DNA from 2 places in the Weizmannia acidilactici genome. Region 2 is predicted to be linked to the other one. Evidence: riboswitches for the same ligand, from Rfam matches in the RefSeq annotation. Region 2 holds a riboswitch; the other holds the start of a gene.

Region 1 (10,001 bases), on a different contig from region 2:
TACTCCGGCTGTGTTTCGGGTGCTTCCACCATAGAACAATTATATAAGCTGATGGAGCAAGCCGGGTTTAAAAATATAATCATTGTCTCGAAAGATGAGTCAAAAGAATTTATTAAAGAATGGGACTCTGAACGCAGACTGGAAGAATACATTGTTTCAGCAATCATTCGGGCAGAGAAGTGAAATCGGCCGTAGTACCGGGGTAGCTAAATATTGAACGTGGAGGAATAAGGATGAAAACAGGGTACAAAATAAGGCCGGCTGTAACGGGCGACCTCGAATCGATTTTATTGATTTACAATCAAGGGATCGAAGACAGGATTGCAACATTGGAAGAAGAGAAAAAGGATCTTGAATATATGAGAGCGTGGTTCAACAGCCACACCGGGCGTTTTGCCGTCATGGTTGCTGAAAAGGATGATGAAGTAGTCGGATGGGCGTCACTAAACCCATATTCAAGCCGTTGTGCTTATGCCGGGGTAGCAGAATTATCCATTTATATCAGAAGAGACCAACGGGGCAAAGGAATTGGCACCTTATTATTACAGGAAATTGAGCAAGTTGCAATTCATCATGCTTTCAATAAAATTGTTTTATTTACATTTCCTTTTAACCAGTTGGGGCAAGGGCTTTATAGAAAAAACGGATACCGGGAAGTTGGAGTATTTAAGAACCAAGGGAAATTAGATGGTAAATTTGTAGATGTAATGATAATGGAAAAGGTTTTTTGATGTTAAACTTCCATTACAATCACATCCTTCTGATTACGAAAAGTTAAAACGATATTAAACAGGCACATTATTCCAGGTACCTTTTTTCAAATGAATTCAGGTACATCTCCGGAATAATGTGCTTATTTTATTTCCTTATTGTTCACGGGCCCTTTGTCCGATTTGGACCGGCCTTTGAGATGCTGCGCCGCGAATCGAAGACAAAATGATGAGGATCGGGATACGATCACTATGCTCGTGAAAAAAACGGAAGCATGAACAACAAAAATCAAAGGCTCCTTGCCAAGAGGAGCCATACCGTTTTATACGAATAATTTTTTCAGGCGCGTGTTCACAATATTCATCCAGCCTTGTTCCATGCGTGCGCGGATGACGGAAGTTTTTTCACGGGCTTTTTCGATGATGTGGTCCGGTTCTTTCCAGCCCCCGTGTGTTAGTGTGAATTCAGTCTGATCATCGGCGCCTTTTAATGCGATCGGCAAAAACCAGCCGTCTTCATCCCATGCAAATGAAAGGAACCGCGGGGGATCCGCTTCCAGCACCTTGCAGGTTGATGGGCCAAAAGGCGACTGCAAAGAAAATTCGTATCCAGGTTCTGCTTTTAAATTGTTTGGCATAAACCATGCTGAAAGCCCTTCTGGTGTGGAGACGGTTTCCCACACTTGTTCGATCGGGGCAGGTAAGGTGGCAGTCACAATAATATCTTCCATACGTAAACCTCATTTCATTTATGTTGTCCGTTTTGACTGTATTAAAATTTTACCGCGTATTCAAGTGGTCTCACACATATCAAGTTTTCGCAGCTTTTCCCCATAAATAATAAATGCCCAAGCACAAAACGCCGGAAATGAGCGGCAGCCACCACGGGTAAGAGAAGGACGGTCCGATTTTCGGCATAAATTTATCGGTTAATATGGAGATTGCAAGAAAAAGGCATACGCCCAGATAAATTTTTAAGTAAAAAATGATATTGTTTCTTTTCGTATCCCCGGAGAATAAAGTTTTTTTCAAAGACAGGAGAACATACCACATAGCAAAGGCAATATACAGCAAAGAAATGCAAAAATTGATGGCAGCAGTTACCGGGTAAAAGTCTGGAATTGGTTTTTGAAAATGGATCCATAATGGTAAACCAATACCGTTGATAACAAGTTGAATCCCCGCCAGCATGATAACAATCCTGGTGATAAATGGAATCATATTGCGTTTTTCTTCTTTTGGCAATTGCCGGATGATTTCATCGGCAAAGGCTTTCGGGTCGCCGCCGAACATTTCTTCTGCCGTCTTGTTTTCTTTTTGTCCCTCCAGTAAATGGTCGAGCAGTTCCATCAGTACTTCCTCAGACTGCTGTTCGGATAACGTCAACTGCAAGCGGATGTAAATGAGTAGGTCCCCATAATATTTTTCGTTTTCCGGCGTTAATTCTTCCCGCTTGCGATTATTTTCTTCAATTAGCTGTTTCGCGGATACCATCCGAATTCCTTCCTTTCAATAAAAGATTGACAGGCTCAGAGATTTGCTGCCACTCGGCTGTGATCTCGTCCAGTGCGGCTTTTCCGGTTTCGGTTAGTTCGTAATATTTTCGGCTCGGGCCGGTATCGGACGGCCGCATCTCACCGCGTATCCAGCCATTTTTCTGCAGCCGTAACAGCACCGGGTAAAGCGTGCCTTCGCTGATATCCAGCAGGCCGGTTTCCTGGAGTTTTTTCGAAAGGATATAGCCGTATACCGGTTCTTTTTCTATCACAGCCAACACGCAGCCGTCCAAGATGCCTTTTAACAGTTGGCTTCGCGACATATGCATTTCTCCGTTTCAACTACTTTGTTATACAAGATAGTTTAGCAAAGAATCGGCTATTTTGCAATACAAAGTAGTAAGCAATCAATAGATCTGTGCGTTTTTCAAAGGAAAAAATAAAAACAACCAAAATGAGAGGTTTTTCATATGAAAAATTCGCAGGACGGCTACCGCTTAAACAACAGCGTTGAAATTCCCGGATTGCTGGGAGTGGACGTGCAGGCGGAACAATCCATCAGTTTTGCGATCATTATGAAAAAAAACAGCGGCTGGATGGGCAGACCGCTGGTTTTGCTTAAGATTGCTTTTTGCGTTTTGAAAAATAATGGAGGAAGAAGGACAGAATCATGTAGGCAAGAATCAAAAATACAAAATAGTTCGCCCAGAAGTTATCAAGATTTAGAAGTTCAAGTGTGCTTAACCCTTTTTGGATCCCCATGACAATCAGCACTGTTGCGGCAAACATAAAGAAAAGTTGGATATACCGTTTCACTTTTACACCTCCCCGATTGTTTTATGAGGGCAGCATCAGATAACCACTATATTTATCTTAAAAAGTGTTTTTTGAGAATACTGTGATGTAGATCATAAAAAATACATCATTTTGTGTCGGATTTGTGAAAGTTTTCAGGCGTGAAAACAAAGTTATCCATAGGTGTGGAAAAGGTTGTGTATAAATATATGAATTTTTCAACTTTTCCACAAGATAGCAGTTAGCTTGGCGCCCGCTTATCCACAGCCGCGGACAGTTTCATGCTATAATCAAATATAAATTCGGAAGCTATCCGGTGGAGGTTCTTAGCAACCCTCCCAAAAAAACTAAGAAAACAGCGGCTGCTTTTTTAGGTTGCTGTTTTTGATTGAAAGGAAGATCCCATTGAAAAAAGAAAAAGCACTCGTCGTTTTCAGCGGCGGCCAGGACAGTACGACCTGCTTGTTTTGGGCGAGGAAACAATTTTCGGAAGTGGAGACGGTGACATTCGATTACCGCCAGCGGCACCGTTTGGAGATTGATTGTGCGAAAAATATTGCGGCTGAGCTTGGCGTGAAGCATCATGTCTTCGATATGCGTTTGTTGAACCAGTTGGCCCCGAATGCACTGACAAGGGATGATATTGCGGTGAAAGAAGGGGAAAACGGGGAACTGCCGAATACGTTCGTGCCGGGGCGCAATTTGCTGTTTCTGTCTTTTGCCGGGGTGCTCGCAAGCCAAATCGGCGCCAAACATATCGTCACCGGCGTTTGCGAAACGGATTTCAGCGGCTATCCGGACTGCCGTGATATGTTTGTCAAGTCATTGAATGTGACGCTGAATCTTTCAATGGACCAGCAGTTTGTCATTCATACGCCGTTGATGTGGCTTAACAAAGCGGAAACATGGCGGCTTGCAGATGAACTCGGTGCATTTGATTTTGTCCGTGAAAAAACCTTGACATGCTATAACGGCATCATTGCGGACGGCTGTGGTGAATGCCCGGCCTGCAAATTGCGGAAAAAAGGGTTGGAAGAATATTTGGCCATCAGAAATGGGGAAAAGCAGCCATATTGATGCGGCTGCTTTTTTTATCCGAATTGTGGTAAAATAATGGAAAAAGAAAGGAGCAGGGGGATATGGCGGAAATCAAAACGGTATCCATCATTGGCCTCGGTGCACTTGGTATTTTATTTGGGAACCATTTATCAAAAAAGATGCCGGAGGGAAATTTGAGGATCATTGCAGACCGCAAGCGGATTGAAAGGTATGAGAAGAATGGCGTTTACTGCAACGGAGAGCGCTGCAGCTTCCATTATGTTACGCCGGAAGAAATAGTCGAACCTGCGGATTTGTTAATCTTTACCGTAAAATTTAACGGTTTGGAAGATGCGATTCAGGCGGTGAAACATCATGTCGGGCCGAATACGATTATTTTGTCGGCTTTAAACGGCATCTCAAGCGAAGAAATCATCGGCAGTACATACGGAATGGACAAAATATTATTCTGTGTCGCCCAAGGGATGGATGCCGTAAAGGCCGGAAACCGCCTGACATACGATCATATGGGCATGCTTTGTTTCGGTGAAAAAGAACCAGGGCTTTTTTCTGAAAAAATGAAAAGGGTTGCGCGATTTTTTGACAAAGCAGGTTTTCCGTATGAAGCCGACACCAATATGATGAAAAGGCTTTGGGGCAAGTTCATGCTCAATGTCGGCGTCAATCAAACCGTCGCTGTATATAAAAGCAATTACGGTGAAATCCAGAAAGAAGGGCCGGCCAGGGAGATGATGATTGCCGCCATGCGTGAAGTCATGGCCTTATCCGAGAAAGAAGGGTTCCCGCTGGGGGAGGAGGATCTCCGGTACTGGCTCAAAGTAGTCGGAGCGTTAAGTCCGGGCGGCAAGCCGTCGATGGTGCAGGATGTCGAAGCCAAACGGTATAGCGAAGTCGGTCTGTTTTCAGGTACGGTTATCGAACTCGGCAAAAAATACGGTGTCCCGGTACCTGTCAACGAAGAATTGTACAGGCGGATCCGGGAAATCGAAAGCACATATGCCGTAGCGGATTGATGTAAGTAAAGCTGTGGAATCAACCGGATTTCATGGCTTTTTTTCATGCGTATGGACTGTAAAATCTTAACAGCCCATTTTCAACAAAAAATTTCATTTCCCATCTTGTCTTTTATGCTCTTTCAGTATTATAATTTGGTAGTACGATAATATGGTAACGTACTAAAGTAAATTGATAAAAGGCAGGTTATTTTCTATGAAACGCTTTGTATCCGTGATGATCATCATTGCGGCAGTCCTTTCCGTCATGGCAGGATGTTCTTCGGGCAAATCTCCGGAGAAAAAAAACGATACGCTTGTAATCGGCATTGATGACAAATTCGCCCCAATGGGTTTCCGGGATAAAAATAACAACATTGTCGGATTTGATATTGATATGGCAAAAGCAGCCGCAAAGAAAATGGGGAAAAAAGTAAAATTCCAGCCGATTGACTGGAGCACGAAAGAACAGGAATTAAACAGCGGCCGCATTGACCTGATTTGGAACGGCTATACTATTACGCCGGAGCGGAAGAAAAAAGTGCTGTTCACGAAACCTTATTTGAAAAATTCCCAGGTTGTCGTCACACTTGCTGATTCGAAAATCACGAAGCTTAGTGATTTGCAAGGCAAGGTGGTCGGCCTGCAGTCACTTTCTTCGGCAGCCGATGCTTTAGACGCCAACCCGATCAAATCAAAAATCAAAAAAGTAACAGAGTACTCCGATAATGTCCAAGCCTTAAACGATTTAAAAACGGGCCGTCTCGATGCGGTTGTCATTGATGAAGTTGTGATCAATTATTATATGACGAAAGAGAAAAATACGTTTAAAGTCCTGAAAGAATCGCTTGCGCCGGAAAAATACGGGGTCGGCGTGAAGAAAGGCAATACAGAACTTTTGAAAGAACTGCAAAAAGCAATGGATGAAATGAACAAAGATGGTACATCCGCCAAAATTTCGAAAAAATGGTTCGGCGCAAATAAAGTATTGGATTAAAATGGGGGCAAAACAGGATTTCCGCGGGAAACCCTGTTTTGCTGTTGGAGGATATGCAACATGTCAACCGATTATATGCAAACGATCCTAAAGCCGATGCTCTCCGGCGCGCAAATGACGGTGCTTTTGTTTTTCATCGCCATCATTGCATCGCTTCCGCTTGGTTTTTTGCTGACATTGGCGGTGAGAAGCCGGTTTAAGCCGTTGTCATGGCTTGCACAGGCTTATATTTATGTGATGCGGGGCACACCGCTCCTGCTGCAGCTGATGTTTATTTGTTTCGGGCTCCCGCTGTTGCCGGTTATCGGGCAGTATTTGGTTCTGGACCGGTTTATTGCCGCAAGTTTAGGGTTCATTTTAAATTACGCCGCGTATTTTGCGGAAATTTTCCGCGGCGGGCTTTTGGCGATTGACAGAGGCCAGTACGAGGCGGCCCAGGTGCTCGGCTTAAACAAATGGCAAACAACAACGAAAGTCATTTTGCCGCAAATGTTCCGCATCGCGATACCGGCTGTGGCGAATGAATCGGTTACGCTTGTAAAAGACACGGCGCTGCTATACGCCGTCGCAGTTCCGGAACTGCTCCACTATGCCGAAACAGCCGTGAACCGTGATTTTACAGTAGTGCCGTTCTTCGTGGCGGCTGTGATTTACTTGCTGATGACGATGGTTTTAACGTTGTTTTTCAAATGGCTGGAGCGCAGGTTTACGTTTGAATAGGTTTGGCGGGGAATATCAGGAAGAATGAAAGCCTTTGAGAAGAGGAGGCGGACGAAGTGGCTGTCATTGAAATTTCAAATTTGAGGAAATCTTTCGGTAAATTGGAAGTATTGAAACAAATTACATTTGATGTTCATAAAAATGATGTTGTTGCCGTGATCGGCCCGTCCGGATCGGGAAAAAGCACAATGCTGCGCAGCCTTGTCCACCTTGAGGAAGTGGACGGTGGCACAATCCGGGTGCTCGGCAGCCGGCTCGTGGAGGACGGGGTGTATGCCAAACCGCAGGACATTAAGAAAATTACAATGAAAATGGGCATGGTGTTTCAGCATTATAATCTTTTTCCGCATTTGACGGTCCGGGAAAATCTCGAACTGGCGCCGAAAATGGTAAAGAAGGAGCCGGCTGATGCACTTCGCCAAAGAAGCAGCGAACTTTTGACGAAAATCGGGCTGGCTGATCGTGCGGACGCTTATCCTGCAAATTTGTCGGGCGGGCAGAAGCAGCGTGTGGCCATTGCGCGTGCCCTGATGATGAATCCGGAAATTATGCTGTTTGACGAACCGACTTCGGCACTCGATCCGGAACTGACAGGCGAAGTGCTGAAAGTTATGAAGGATTTAGCGGAAGAAAATATGACAATGATTGTCGTAACGCACGAAATGGGATTTGCTAAAGAGGCCGCCAACCGGGTGATTTTTATGGATAATGGCGAAATTATTGAGATGGGGTCGCCGGCTGAGGTTTTTGAAAATCCCCGAAACGAACGGACAAAGGCGTTTTTGAATAGGAGTTACAAATAGAATGATGGGTGCATGAATATGGTGCCCCCTTTTTTATTGTCTGTCAAATGATTGACAAATTTTGATATGAGTAAAATGTTTACGGGGAGCGGATAGTGATAATAATATTCAGACATAACCAAGAATAAAGAAAAGAAGCGCTCACCTTTGATAAAATGATTTTTGTGGAAAAACAAATGAAAGGTAGAGTTTCCATGTCTAAGAATACCGTTGAATTTCACGCGAGGCCTTGTCGACCATTGCCCGGTACTTCTTCGTTCCCATGTCTAACATGTCTAAGAATACCATTGAATGGACAAATTTAAAAACAATTGAAAAAGCTTGATTTAAACAACTACAAAATATCTTTCGTGGCCTTTATAAGGCGTCAAAAGACCATCCCGATGTAAAAATTTTGTCAAAATAGTCTTTAGTTAAAGCGGCGATTAGCCGCTTTTTCCATGTTCAAAGTTCTACAAATCTTATACAATAAAGTTACCAAATAAAACGTGGTGAAGCGAATTGGACCAAATCATGAAGAAAGTTGTCGAAGCAAGTTACTTGACGGCGGATTCAGCAGCCCAGTACCGGGTGATTTTGCGTTTTTTCTACCGGCAGCATGAGCGGATGCGCGATTTTATTGCCCCTGAAGAAGTGCTCGAATATCTGCGCTCGATCCCGGAGTTTCACGATTATCAAGAAGAACAGCTGCATCAGCAGTTGGCGCAGCTCGTGAAATGGAATAATCTCGTTGCCCGCCAGGATATGACGAACGCAAAAACGATCGAAGAATATAAGAAAAAAAGGTTCCGCTACCAGTGCACACCGTACACTGTTGAAATCGAGCGGATGCTAATCCAGCTGGAAAAATTGGGCGACCAGTTCCAAGGTTCTTTGGAACGTTCGCAGTTTGACCGGCTGCTTCAGGCTTTGGTAAAACTTGAAACCGAATTGAAAACGCCGCTGGTTAAGCCTGCTGAAGATTATATGCATATTTGGGAAGATATTTTCCATTTCTTCCAGACGATCCGGACGAACACGGCGGATTATATTGCTTATATCAACAGCGAAAAGACGACGCAGCGCATGCAGACAGAAGCCTTTCTTGTTTACAAAAACCAATTTACCGCGTATTTGCGCGATTTTATCGTGTCGCTGCAAAAAACATCTTTGCAAATCCAGGAACGGCTGCGCGAACTCGATTTCGAGGCAATGGCGCCGTTTTTTGAAAAATTGGTTGAGCACAGACAGTCAATCCCGCGCTTGGAAGATGCAGCACTGTCCACAAAAGACTGGCTGCAGGAGTTTCAGGAATATTGGGGATCCTTGCGCCAATGGTTTTTGGGGAGCGGCACGGCGCAGAGCGAACTGGAGATGCTGCAGCTGCAGACGAATGAAATGATCCGGAGAATGGCGCGCTACGTGCAGCGGATCGGAGAGCGGCAGCAGCATTTCCGGAGCCGCAAGAAAGATTATTTGCATCTTGCCAAATGGTTTGTCGAATGCCGGACGTTTGAAGAAGCGCATAGATTATCGTCCGTCGTGTTCGGCGCGATGACGGTGCGGCATTTGCAGTTGGAAGAGGCAACGACCGATAACCTTCATGTCGAGACGTGGGAAGAGACGCCGGAAATGCGGGAGATCAAGCCGCGCACGAACCGGTATCGCGAGAAAACAAAACCGGGTGCCTTCCGGTCCAATCGCGAACAGAAACAAAAGCAGCGGCTCGCGTATTTAAAGGAGCGCGAACAGGAAAAACAGCTGATCGAAAAATATATGAAAGACGGCGAAATCCGGATTGCCGATGTTGGTATGGTCGAACCGTTTGTCAGGAAAGTGCTACTCGGTTGGATCGGAAAATCGATGGCGGCAAAAAACCACGAAGTGAAGACGGATTACGGGATGGTGGTGAAGGTCTCCATCAATAAGGACAAAATGATCATACTGGAATCGGAAGACGGAAAACTGACGATGCCGGATGCTGTCTTTCAGTTCGTGGGGGGAGGCAGTTGATGGAACCGATACAGATTTTTGATGAAAAAGCGATACAGGGGATGGATCTGTTATTCCATCATTACTGGATTTTGCGCTCCGAACATCCCGACTGGTACCAGCTCATCCGCGAACGCGAAAAAGTGCTGCGCCGCTACATCGGTGAAAAATTTGGGCTCAGGCTGATTATCCACCAGCATTTTATCAAGCTGGAAAAAATTCCAGTTGAACCCGAGGCGTGGATGGGGATCCAAAATTTTCAGGAGCCGATGGACTATGCGATTTTTTGCTGCGCCCTCTCCTTTTTGGAAGGGAAGGCGGTAGATGAACAGTTTCTTTTATCCGAGCTGTGCCAGGAAATTCAAAGCAATTATCCGTTGGAAGACGGCCTTGACTGGACGCTTTATACGCACCGCAAGTCTCTAATCCGGGCGGTTCAAGTGTTGATGGAATTCCGG
Region 2 (10,001 bases):
AAACTAAAGGCGTCTCTACCTACGCGCAACAGGCTATTCAAATGGAGTACGAAAAAAGAAAACAAGAGAAGAAGAGGATTTATCGGGAGAAAAAAGAAAAAAAGAAGAAGCTCAAAAGAGAAATAAAAAAGAAAAAAGCAAAAGAAAAACATCGCGGGCATTAAACAAGGCTACAGGGTGCTTTATTCATCTTAGGAATGAGGCGCCTATTTTTGTAATTAAAAGTTCAGCTTTTGCCAATATTCGCGGAAATTATATTATAATTGTACCATTCCGTTATGAAGAAAGGATGAGGAGCAATGCCAAACCGGCCGGATCCAACCGAGTATGCGGCTTACTATGCAGCATATGTAAGCCTTGTACCTGATGGAGCCATTACTGAAATTTTAGAAACACAAATCCATAATACTGTTAGCTTATTGAAAAAAATATCAGAAGAACAGGCCTCATACCGTTATGCACCGGGAAAATGGAGCATGAAGCAAGTAGTGGGGCATATGGCAGATACAGAACGTATCATGGCTTACCGGCTGCTCAGCATTGCCCGCGGGGAAACCGTGTCACTCCCGGGATTTGACCAGGATCTTTATGTGGCCAATGCAGCATTTGACGAACAGCCATTTGCTGATTTGATTGATCACTTCGCAGCTGTCCGGCAAGCCACTTTGCATCTGCTCAAAGGGCTGGATGGAAATGCCTGGATGCGGAAAGGAACCGCCAATGAAGCGGAGATGACCGTGCGGGGGATCGCTTATGTCATCGCAGGGCATGAGCTTCATCACATAAAAGTGCTGAAAGAAAAATATCTCCGTTAGAAACATGACAAAAGCCCGGCTCCATTTCGGATACCGGGCCTTTTTCTGATGCTTATCGGATCAAATTCGTTTTCGCCAATTCAATCAGCTCATTACCGCGGCCGTTTAAGACGGCTTTCAGCATCCAGAGCGTAAAGCCGTGCGCCTGTTCATACGTAATTTTCGGCGGCAAGGACAATTCCTGGCGGTTTACGGCAACGTCAATAATGGCAGGACCGTCATGTTCAAATGCTTCGCGCAACGCCCCTTCAAGATCAGCCGGGTCTTCCACACGGATCCCTTTCATTTCCATCGCTTCGGCAATGGCTGCGAAGTTCGGGCTGTCAAGGCCTGTTCCGGTTTCCGGATAACCGGCTGCTTTCATTTCCAGTTCAACGAAGCTTAATGCCGTGTTGTTAAATACAACCGCTTTAACCGGCAATTTATGCTGGCGGAGTGTTAAAAGGTCACCCATTAACATGGATAATCCGCCGTCGCCGCAAAGCGCAACAACCTGCCGGCCCGGCTGCGCAATGGCCGCACCGATCGCCTGCGGAAGCGCATTGGCCATCGTCCCGTGGTTAAACGAACCGAGCAAACGCCGTTTACCGTTCATCTGCAAATAACGCGCTGCCCATAAAGTCGGCGTGCCGACATCGCAGGTGAACACAGCATCCTCGTCCGCCAAATCACTTACAAGTTTTGTTAAATATTGCGGGTGGATCGGTTTGCGCCCTGGTTTGCCCACTGCAAGCTCATCAAGACCTTCCCTTACTTTCTGGTAGGCTTTGACATGTTTATCCAGGTGCTTGCTGTTATTCTTTTCTTCAATCAATGGGAGTAAAGCTTCAACAGTGTCTTTTACATCCCCGACAACCCCGAGTGTAAGCGGGGTACGGCGGCCTAAATGTTCAGAACGGATATCCACCTGCAGGACTTTCGCATTTTTCGGATAGAATTGGCGGTACGGGAAGTCCGTTCCAAGCATAAGAAGCGTATCGCATTCCATCATCGCGTCATAGCCGGAAGAATACCCGATCAAGCCTGTCAAACCGGCGTAGTAAGGATTATCATATTCCAAAAATTCTTTTCCGCGCAAAGCTACAACCATCGGAGATTTCAGCTTGTTGCACAGTTCCATGATTTGGTCATGGGCGCCTGCACAGCCTGCACCGCAAAGCAGCGTAACTTTTTTGCCTTCATTTAAATAGGCAGCCAGTCGATTGAGATCTTCATCCGACGGCCTGACAACCGGTTTTGCCACATGGACCGGAACTTCAGGAACAGCCGCATTGTCGTCCAAACCGGCAACATCGCCAGGAAGAACGAGTACCGAAACACCTTGTTTTGCAATTGCCTGCTGCATTGCCATATTGACCATCAGCGGCATTTGTTCCGGGCGCTGTACAGTTTCAACAAAATGGGCACAGTCTTTGAAAATCAGTTCAGGGCGCGTTTGTTGGAAATATTCGCTCCCGATTTCGCTGCTCGGAATATGGGCAGCAATCGCCAGCACCGGAATGCGCGACCGGTTGCAATCATAAAGGCCGTTGATCAAATGAAGGTTTCCCGGGCCGCTGCTACCTGCGCAAACCGCAATGCTGTTATTGAGCAAAGAATCAGCGCCGGCCGCAAAAGCTGCAACTTCTTCGTGGCGCACACCAATCCACTCGATCCGGCCCGAACGCCTTACTGAGTCGAGCACCGCGTTCAGCGAATCCCCAACAATCCCGTAAATTCTTTTCACACCTGCATTTAATAATGAATCAATCAGCAAATCTGCAATTGTTTTTGCCATGTTTTATCCCCTTCTGTCGTAATGTTCTAGAAAATCCCCAAACAGCTGACTAAAAATTTCCTTTCCTTCATTTGTGCACCAAAAGCTTTTTCAAATCCCTTCTTTCCCGTTAGTTTTCCTCCCGGATGCAAAATTAAACAATTTTCCGGACATGTCCGCACAAACTGTTATAGTATGAATACAAACTGTACTATAATGGTCACAAAAAGTTTACATTTATATATTAAACCTATAATCATAGTAAAAACAAGGTTTTTGCACTTAAAAATAAACAAATTAACTTAAATACACAAAACTGTATTAGTCAATATTTAATAAATATTAGTACACATTTTTAAAGCGGTTGCATTTTTTCTCCTGATACCACAAAATAGACAAAACCGGCACGCCCCGTTTACGTTATGATAAAAATAGACATTTCCAAAGAAAGGAATGAAAAAAATGACGGTCTACACGATTGACCAGCTGGCCCAAATGATTGACCATACGAATTTAAAACCGTACGCAGACGGAACGACGATGAAAAAACTTTGTGATGAAGCGCGCCAGTACCATTTTAAAATGGTCGCCATCAACTCCGTCCAAACCGCCCTCTGCAAAACATTTTTGCAAGGCACGGATATCCATGTCGGGGCGGCCATTTCGTTTCCGCTCGGGCAAACGACAATAGAAACGAAAGCTTTTGAAACATCTGATGCGATTGAAGACGGCGCGGATGAAATCGACTATGTCGTCAATCTCTCTGAACTGAAAAACAAAAATTACCGCTACATCGAAAAAGAGATGGAAACCATTGTCGGCATTTGCAAGCAGGAAGGCGTCATCTCGAAGGTCATTTTTGAAAATTGCTACTTGGAAAAACATGAAATTGAAATGCTCGCTCGGATCGCTAAAAAGGTAAAACCGGACTTTATTAAAACATCAACCGGATTCGGCACAGGCGGGGCAAACATAGACGACGTCCGGCTGATGAAAGAAATCGTCGGGGATGAAATAAAAGTAAAAGCAGCCGGCGGGATACGGGATGCCGAAACTTTCCTGGCCATGATTGAAGCCGGGGCCGAGCGGATCGGCACAAGTTCGGGCGTCCAGATTATCAACAGCCTGCAGGAAAAAGCCGAAAATGGTATCATTACAATCGGTTAAAGGAGGACGGATTCCATGGATGGAGCAGAAATGAAAAAAAACTGTGCCAAAGCAGCTTTGGGTTATATTCAAAACAACACAGTAATAGGCCTTGGTGGTGGCAGCACCATTTCACACCTGATTGATTTGATTCGGATAGAAAAACTCGATGTCAGAGTTGTTACGCCTTCTTTCCAAACAAAAATGCGCTGCCTGGAAAAGGGGCTGCATGTTATCCCGACTTTTTCGGTGGACCGCATTGCTATTGCTTTTGACGGGTGCGACGAAGTGGATGCACAGCTCCATGCCTTAAAAAGCGGCGGCGGCATCCATACGAAAGAAAAATTAATCGGTACCATGGCAGACACATACATATTGCTCGCAGACGAAAGCAAATTTGCAGAAACGCTGGCTTTTAAGCATCCAGTCTGCCTTGAGATTTTAGAAGATGCGCTTTCGTATGTTGAAAAGGAAGTCCGCGTGCTCGGCGGGGAACCTTGTTTGAGGCGAAGCAATGCAAAAGACGGTATTACCGTATCGGATTACGGACACCTACTCATGGATGTCCGGTTTTCGAATGTTCAAAACATTAAGCAGCTTGACCATGATTTGAATCATATCGCGGGCGTCGTGGACACCTCTTTGTTCGTCGGTGTAGCCAATAAAGCGCTGATTGCAGGGGAATCCGGCATCCGCGTTGTCGAAAAGCTGTAATATCCTAAAAGTCGGTAAACCGTGGAATGGCAAAATTTACGGGACTCCTGCAAGAAAAGCGGATCAGGCGGGGCTCCAAAGCGAGTGAATTTCTCAATGATCAAAAGGACTTCCTTTTTTCGGAATCAGCGGCAGAAGAATCAGCGGACTTCCCCGAGAAATCGGCGGTAACATCATTTAAATCAGCGAAAAACGACCTGAAATCGGCAATTCGAAAAAAAACGAGGGAGAAGCCAAGCCCCACTGCAAAAACATAGTCTGAAACGAAGAAAACCCGTTGAGGAAAATGAATTTCCCAACGGGTTTTCTTGCTTTTTAATATAATCCGTATGGAGACTCTTTCAAATTGATGAATATGTTTTTCGTTTGCGTGTAGGCATCCAAAATGCTCTTATACGTTTCACGGCCGATACCGGATTTTTTATAGCCGCCGAACGGGGCGCCGGCAGGCAGTTGGTTATACGTATTGATCCACATGCGCCCGGTTTCGACGCAGCGCGCTACCCTCATAGCGCGGTTGAAATTGGCCGTCCAGACCGCGCCGCCAAGGCCGTATTCCGAATCATTCGCCATGCGGATGACTTCTTCCTCAGTCTTAAATTTAATGACGGTTGCGACAGGGCCGAAAATTTCTTTCTGTGCAATCCGCATATCATTTGTGGCATCCGCCAGTATGGTCGGCGCCATAAAGAAGCCTTGATCCAGGCCGTTTTCCGTCAATCTGCGTCCGCCCGTTACAAGCCGGGCGCCTTCTTTTTGGCCGATTTCCACATATTCCAATATTTTTTCAAGCTGCCGTTCGTTAATTTGCGCGCCCATTTGCACACCGTCTTCCCACGGCAGGCCGACTTTGATTTTTTCGAAAGCTTCTTTTAAAGCAGCCAGGAACTTATCATAAATGCCTTCCTGCACAAAAATCCGCGACCCGGCGCAGCAGACCTGGCCCTGGTTGAACAAAATGCCGAGTTGTGCCCCTTCAAGTGCTTGTTCCCATGGTGCATCATCAAAAATAATATTGGCCGATTTGCCGCCCAGTTCCAAAGTTGCCGGGATTAATTTATCAGCAGCCGCTTTTGCCACTGTGTAGCCGACTTCTGTTGAACCGGTAAACGCCAATTTGCTGAAGCCCGGGTGTTCCAGCATATAATTCCCGGAATCCGACCCTCTGCCTGTAACGACATTCACAACCCCGGCCGGCAGCACTTGATCCAAAAGCTTTGCCAGTTCCAAAAGGCTGAGCGATGTGGAGGATGACGGATGGATGACAACCGTGTTACCCACCGCAATCGCCGGCGCAATTTTCCACGCTGCCATCAAAAGCGGGAAGTTCCAAGGGACAATCTGCCCGACAACGCCGATCGGCTCTTTCAAGTTGATCGTGATCGTTTCTTCATCCAATGCTTTTGCCGTTCCTTCTTCCGAGCGAATCACGCCGGCAAAATAGCGAAAATGGTCGGCGCTTAAAGGAATGTCAATCCCTTTTGTTTCCCTTAAAGGCTTGCCGTTATCGAGCGTTTCGACCAAAGCGAGATGTTCCGCATTTTCATCGATCAAATCCGCTATTTTCAACAGCATTTGGCTTCTTTCAAGAATGCTAGTCTTTTTCCAGGATTGCAAAGCTTCCGTTGCCGCTTCAACAGCAGCATCCACATCTGCATGGCTTGCATCGACAAACTCCGACAGTTTTTCGCCATTGCCCGGATTGTAACTTGTGATTTTCCTCCCGCTTGTCCCTTCAACCCATTTGCCGCCGATATAAAGCTTGTACTGTTCATCTACTGCATGTTTCATATCATGTAAAACCATGCTCATGAAGAAGACTTCCTTTCTGTTTCGGGATTAAAAAATGCCGCAATTTTATTTTACTCCGGGCCGATCAACACACAAAGGAAACCGCTCCCAATTCACAAAATTGTAAAACCCCGCCAATCGAGCGGGGCGAAACATTAAATTTTTTCAAGCACTTCCCGGCCAACCTGTGGATCACTATCTTTCTTGGCTTTGCGTATCATGCCGACAAGCAAATAAACGACCGGTGTCATCACAATGGAAGCCGCAAATTTAAATATATATTGGGTAAAAATCAGCGTCCCGAGTACCCGGACCGGCACCGTTCCGTAAAAAGCAATGGTAATAAAAATGGATGTATCAATCAATTGGCTCAGCATTGTAGAAGCATTGTTGCGCAGCCACAGCTTTTTTCTGCCGTGCTTTTTCTTCAATTTATTGAAGACGAACACATCCAGGTTTTGGCTGATGATATAGGAAACGAGGCTGGCAAGAATGACACGGAAACTGCCGCTTAAAATCGTTTCAAACGCATCCTGGTGCCCGAATGCAGGCGCTGCAGGCAGATGGATCGTGATCAGAATAAAAATCATCGCCAAAATCTGTGTAATAAACCCGGCCTGGACCGTCGCCCTGCCTGCTTTTTTCCCGTAAACTTCCACAGTCACATCAACAAGCGGATAAGTAAAAATATAAATAACGGCGGCGGCCGGCAGCACAATCGCATCACCGATATGGAAAAGCTTAACGGATACGATGTTCGATAAAATCAAGAGCCCGACAAATATCCCGTTCAAATAAGCATTCATCCTTGTCCCCCCTTACCGGTTATCCACTTTTTCGGGATACATGTCATGGTTCATCAAGCGGTAATGGGCCATTTCTTCGTATTTTGTTCCCGGTTTCCCGTAATTGCACCAAGGATCGATTGAAATCCCGCCGCGCGGTGTAAATTTCCCCCAGACTTCGATATATCGGGGATCAAGCAGCTTGATAAGATCGTCCATAATGATATTCACGCAGTCTTCGTGAAAATCGCCGTGGTTTCGGAAACTGAACAAATACAATTTTAAAGATTTGCTTTCAACGATTTTTTTGTCCGGGATATAGGAAACATAGATCGTTGCAAAATCCGGCTGGCCGGTAAGCGGGCATAAACTCGTAAATTCCGGGCAGTTAAATTTCACAAAATAATCACGGTCTGCATGCAGGTTATTGACCGCCTCCAATACACCCGGATCATAGTCCGTAGGGTATTTTGTTTTCTGGTTCCCCAGCAGCGTTAAATCCTTCAATCCTTCTTCTTGCTTTCTTCCAGCCATAAAAAACCTCCTCGAAAAAATGTTCCCCGCCATTTTTTCCAGGAGAGATCCCGAACCCTTATTTTCCGAATAAGATGAAAAAAAGCCATATCCTTTATGGACATGGCGGTACATTCCATTTATCCATAGTTTTTTATAGAGGGTTGAGCTATGAACCTCTCCCGATCGGGTAGTTGTTTCGTTCCTATTTTAAAAAATTTTGCCGGGCATGTAAACCCCCTTTTACTGTACGGCTTGTTGGATGGCTTCGCGTGTAATTTTCGCATGGTCCTCATTCCAGCGCACTTCCCCGTTTTCAAGGAGAAAAATTTGTGGGGACTCGTGCCGGATGCCGAACGTTTCCGCAATGTGATTGGAAACAGGCCGGTCTTCAATGACCAACACCTCGGCCGCCGGGATATCCGTTTCTTTTACAAATCCGAGAAATTCTTCGTGGGCTTTTGCGCTGATCGGGCATCTTGTACTGTGCTTAAAAAGCAGGCGCTTGCCGCTTCCCTGAACAAATTGTTCCAGTTCTTCCACTGTGTGGAGCTGTTGTACTGCCATTGTGATTCCTCCCATTTTAAAAGTTCATCTTTTAGTGTACCAATACAAGCCGATCTAATCACGGGAGAAGCTTTCTGTGCGGATGTGAAAAATGCCGGCCGAGGGAAGCAGCGACAATCACGACGATGGCCAAAACCATCACGATTTCTATATACAGGCTCGTTTCCGCTTCGTAGACGGCAGCCGTCTGGTTGCTTTCCGACATACCGGTTCCATTACCCGGGATCAATCGTACAAAAAGCTTGAAATCGGGTTTCAATATTAATCCTTTTCATCCTATTCAAAAACAGGCCCATCCGGTTCCGGGCGGGGCGTTGCTGCGCGGTTTCTGCGGCGCATCCATTTGCTGCACAGGAAAATGGCAAACATCAGGCCGAAACTGACGAGCAGGCCGATCCTTTCGTTTCTGTGCAGAAGCCCGCCTGAAATCACCGCCAATATAAAGGCGATCCCGGCAAAGGAAGTGAAGGGATAACCAAATACCTTATACGTTCCCTGTTTCCGCGCATACGTCGGATGCAATTTAATATGGGAAGCCAAAATATTGACCCAGTTTAAAATCAAGAGTACACCTGCCGCGGTCGTGACATATTCATACAGTGTTTTTGGCAGTAGGAAGGAAAACAGTACGGAAACCGCAAGCCCTGCAGCCGTCAGCAGCAAAGCATAAATGGCCACCCCTCTTTTATTTTTCTCTTCCAGCTTTTTCGGCGCGTCCCCGTCATCGGCAAGCGCCACTAAAATCTGTGTAATGGAAAACAGCGCGCCGACCATTGTGGAAAACGCAGCACTGATAATAATCACGTTGAATATGGAATCGAGATAAGGAATATGGAAAGCCGATAATGCCGTCACAAACGGGCTTTCCGAAGCATTGACCGCCCGCCAACCTGCCATCAGCACGACAAACAGCAAAGATAGCACATATATGGCGACAAGCGTGATCAAAAGGCCGTATCCGGTTTTCGGAATATCTTTTTGATTTTTCAGCTCAGCGGATGCCACACCGACCACTTCCATACCGCCGAAGGAAAAAAAGATAAAAATCAGCGCAGACCACAGCCCTGTGATGCCGTTCGGAAAAAGCTGAAAGTTCCCCGGCGACCTGACCGTATTGCCCGCCGACGGATGGATGGCGCCCAGTAAAAACAGCACGCCGAAAACAATGAAAACGACCAATGTCGATAATTTAATCATCGCAAACAGCGATTCAATTTTCCCGAAATTTTGCATGCCCATCAAATTGATGCCAAAGCCAAGGAGGGCAAATACAATCGTAAAAATCCAAAGCGGGGTATGCGGAAACCAAAATTGCGTAAAAGTGGAAAGGGCGACAATTTCGCTCGACATGATCAGAATGCCGGACAGCCAGTACATCCAGCCGATGACAAAACCGTACGGACTGCCGAATGCTTTTTTCGCGTATGTCCGGAACGAGCCCGGCTGAGGGTCATTAACCGTCATTTCTGCGAGCGCGCTGAACACAAAATACGCCGTTACCCCGGCAAACAAATAGCCGATTAAAATGGACGGACCGGCAAGGCGGATCGACAGCCCAGTGCCGAGGAAAAACCCCGCACCGATAATGGAGCCGATGCCAATCAGGGAAAGCTGCCACCATGGAAGTCCGCGCCCTTTCCCCTTTCTTGCCTGCTTTTCCTGCTGATGGCGGACAGCCTGTTTAAACGTTTGATGATATTTCACAGTAAAAATCCCCTTCTATGAATGGCGTCTTTATGGAGAAGTATCTCCGAACGCCTGCGAATCATACATAGAAGGGGTCAGCAGTTATTCTGTGCTTTTTAACGGTTCTTCTTCTTTTTCAAACAATTTCCCCGGCCAGAACGCATAGCGGCAGAGCACCGTTGTAATCGCCGGCACCAGGAGCGGGCGGACGACAAACGTATCCAGCAG

The links. A riboswitch is a leader RNA that binds a small molecule or an ion and turns the genes downstream of it on or off. The one in region 2 is predicted to bind preQ1.
Region 1: it holds a riboswitch for preQ1, as region 2 does, so the genes downstream of both, queC (7-cyano-7-deazaguanine synthase QueC) here and queF (preQ(1) synthase) in region 2, are expected to answer to the same signal.

Annotation. Positions count from the first base shown of each region.
Region 1 covers NZ_BKZR01000005.1:93,674-103,674, reverse strand. Annotated here, with positions in the region: gene GBH70_RS03170 (arsenite methyltransferase) at 1-183, shown strand, start outside; gene GBH70_RS03165 (arsinothricin resistance N-acetyltransferase ArsN1 family A) at 234-731, shown strand; gene GBH70_RS03160 (SRPBCC family protein) at 1,034-1,441, opposite strand; gene GBH70_RS03155 (DUF1129 family protein) at 1,521-2,204, opposite strand; gene GBH70_RS03150 (PadR family transcriptional regulator) at 2,179-2,529, opposite strand; gene GBH70_RS16620 (hypothetical protein) at 2,677-2,970, shown strand; PreQ1 riboswitch class I at 3,315-3,358, shown strand; gene queC (7-cyano-7-deazaguanine synthase QueC) at 3,407-4,078, shown strand; gene GBH70_RS03135 (ketopantoate reductase family protein) at 4,141-5,073, shown strand; gene GBH70_RS03130 (amino acid ABC transporter substrate-binding protein) at 5,321-6,049, shown strand; gene GBH70_RS03125 (amino acid ABC transporter permease) at 6,110-6,769, shown strand; gene GBH70_RS03120 (amino acid ABC transporter ATP-binding protein) at 6,826-7,572, shown strand; gene GBH70_RS03115 (TIGR02677 family protein) at 8,074-9,564, shown strand; gene GBH70_RS03110 (TIGR02678 family protein) at 9,564-10,001, shown strand, end outside.
Region 2 covers NZ_BKZR01000031.1:2,193-12,193, forward strand. Annotated here, with positions in the region: gene GBH70_RS11605 (YjdF family protein) at 1-164, shown strand, start outside; gene GBH70_RS11610 (DinB family protein) at 300-815, shown strand; gene poxB (ubiquinone-dependent pyruvate dehydrogenase) at 868-2,592, opposite strand; gene deoC (deoxyribose-phosphate aldolase) at 3,034-3,738, shown strand; gene rpiA (ribose 5-phosphate isomerase A) at 3,754-4,431, shown strand; gene GBH70_RS11630 (hypothetical protein) at 4,458-4,688, shown strand; gene GBH70_RS11635 (aldehyde dehydrogenase family protein) at 4,747-6,243, opposite strand; gene GBH70_RS11640 (queuosine precursor transporter) at 6,378-7,028, opposite strand; gene queF (preQ(1) synthase) at 7,041-7,541, opposite strand; PreQ1 riboswitch class I at 7,661-7,706, opposite strand; gene ytxJ (bacillithiol system redox-active protein YtxJ) at 7,764-8,087, opposite strand; gene GBH70_RS11655 (hypothetical protein) at 8,146-8,346, opposite strand; gene GBH70_RS11660 (amino acid permease) at 8,364-9,791, opposite strand; partial or broken gene GBH70_RS11665 (MMPL family transporter) at 9,876-10,001, opposite strand, start outside.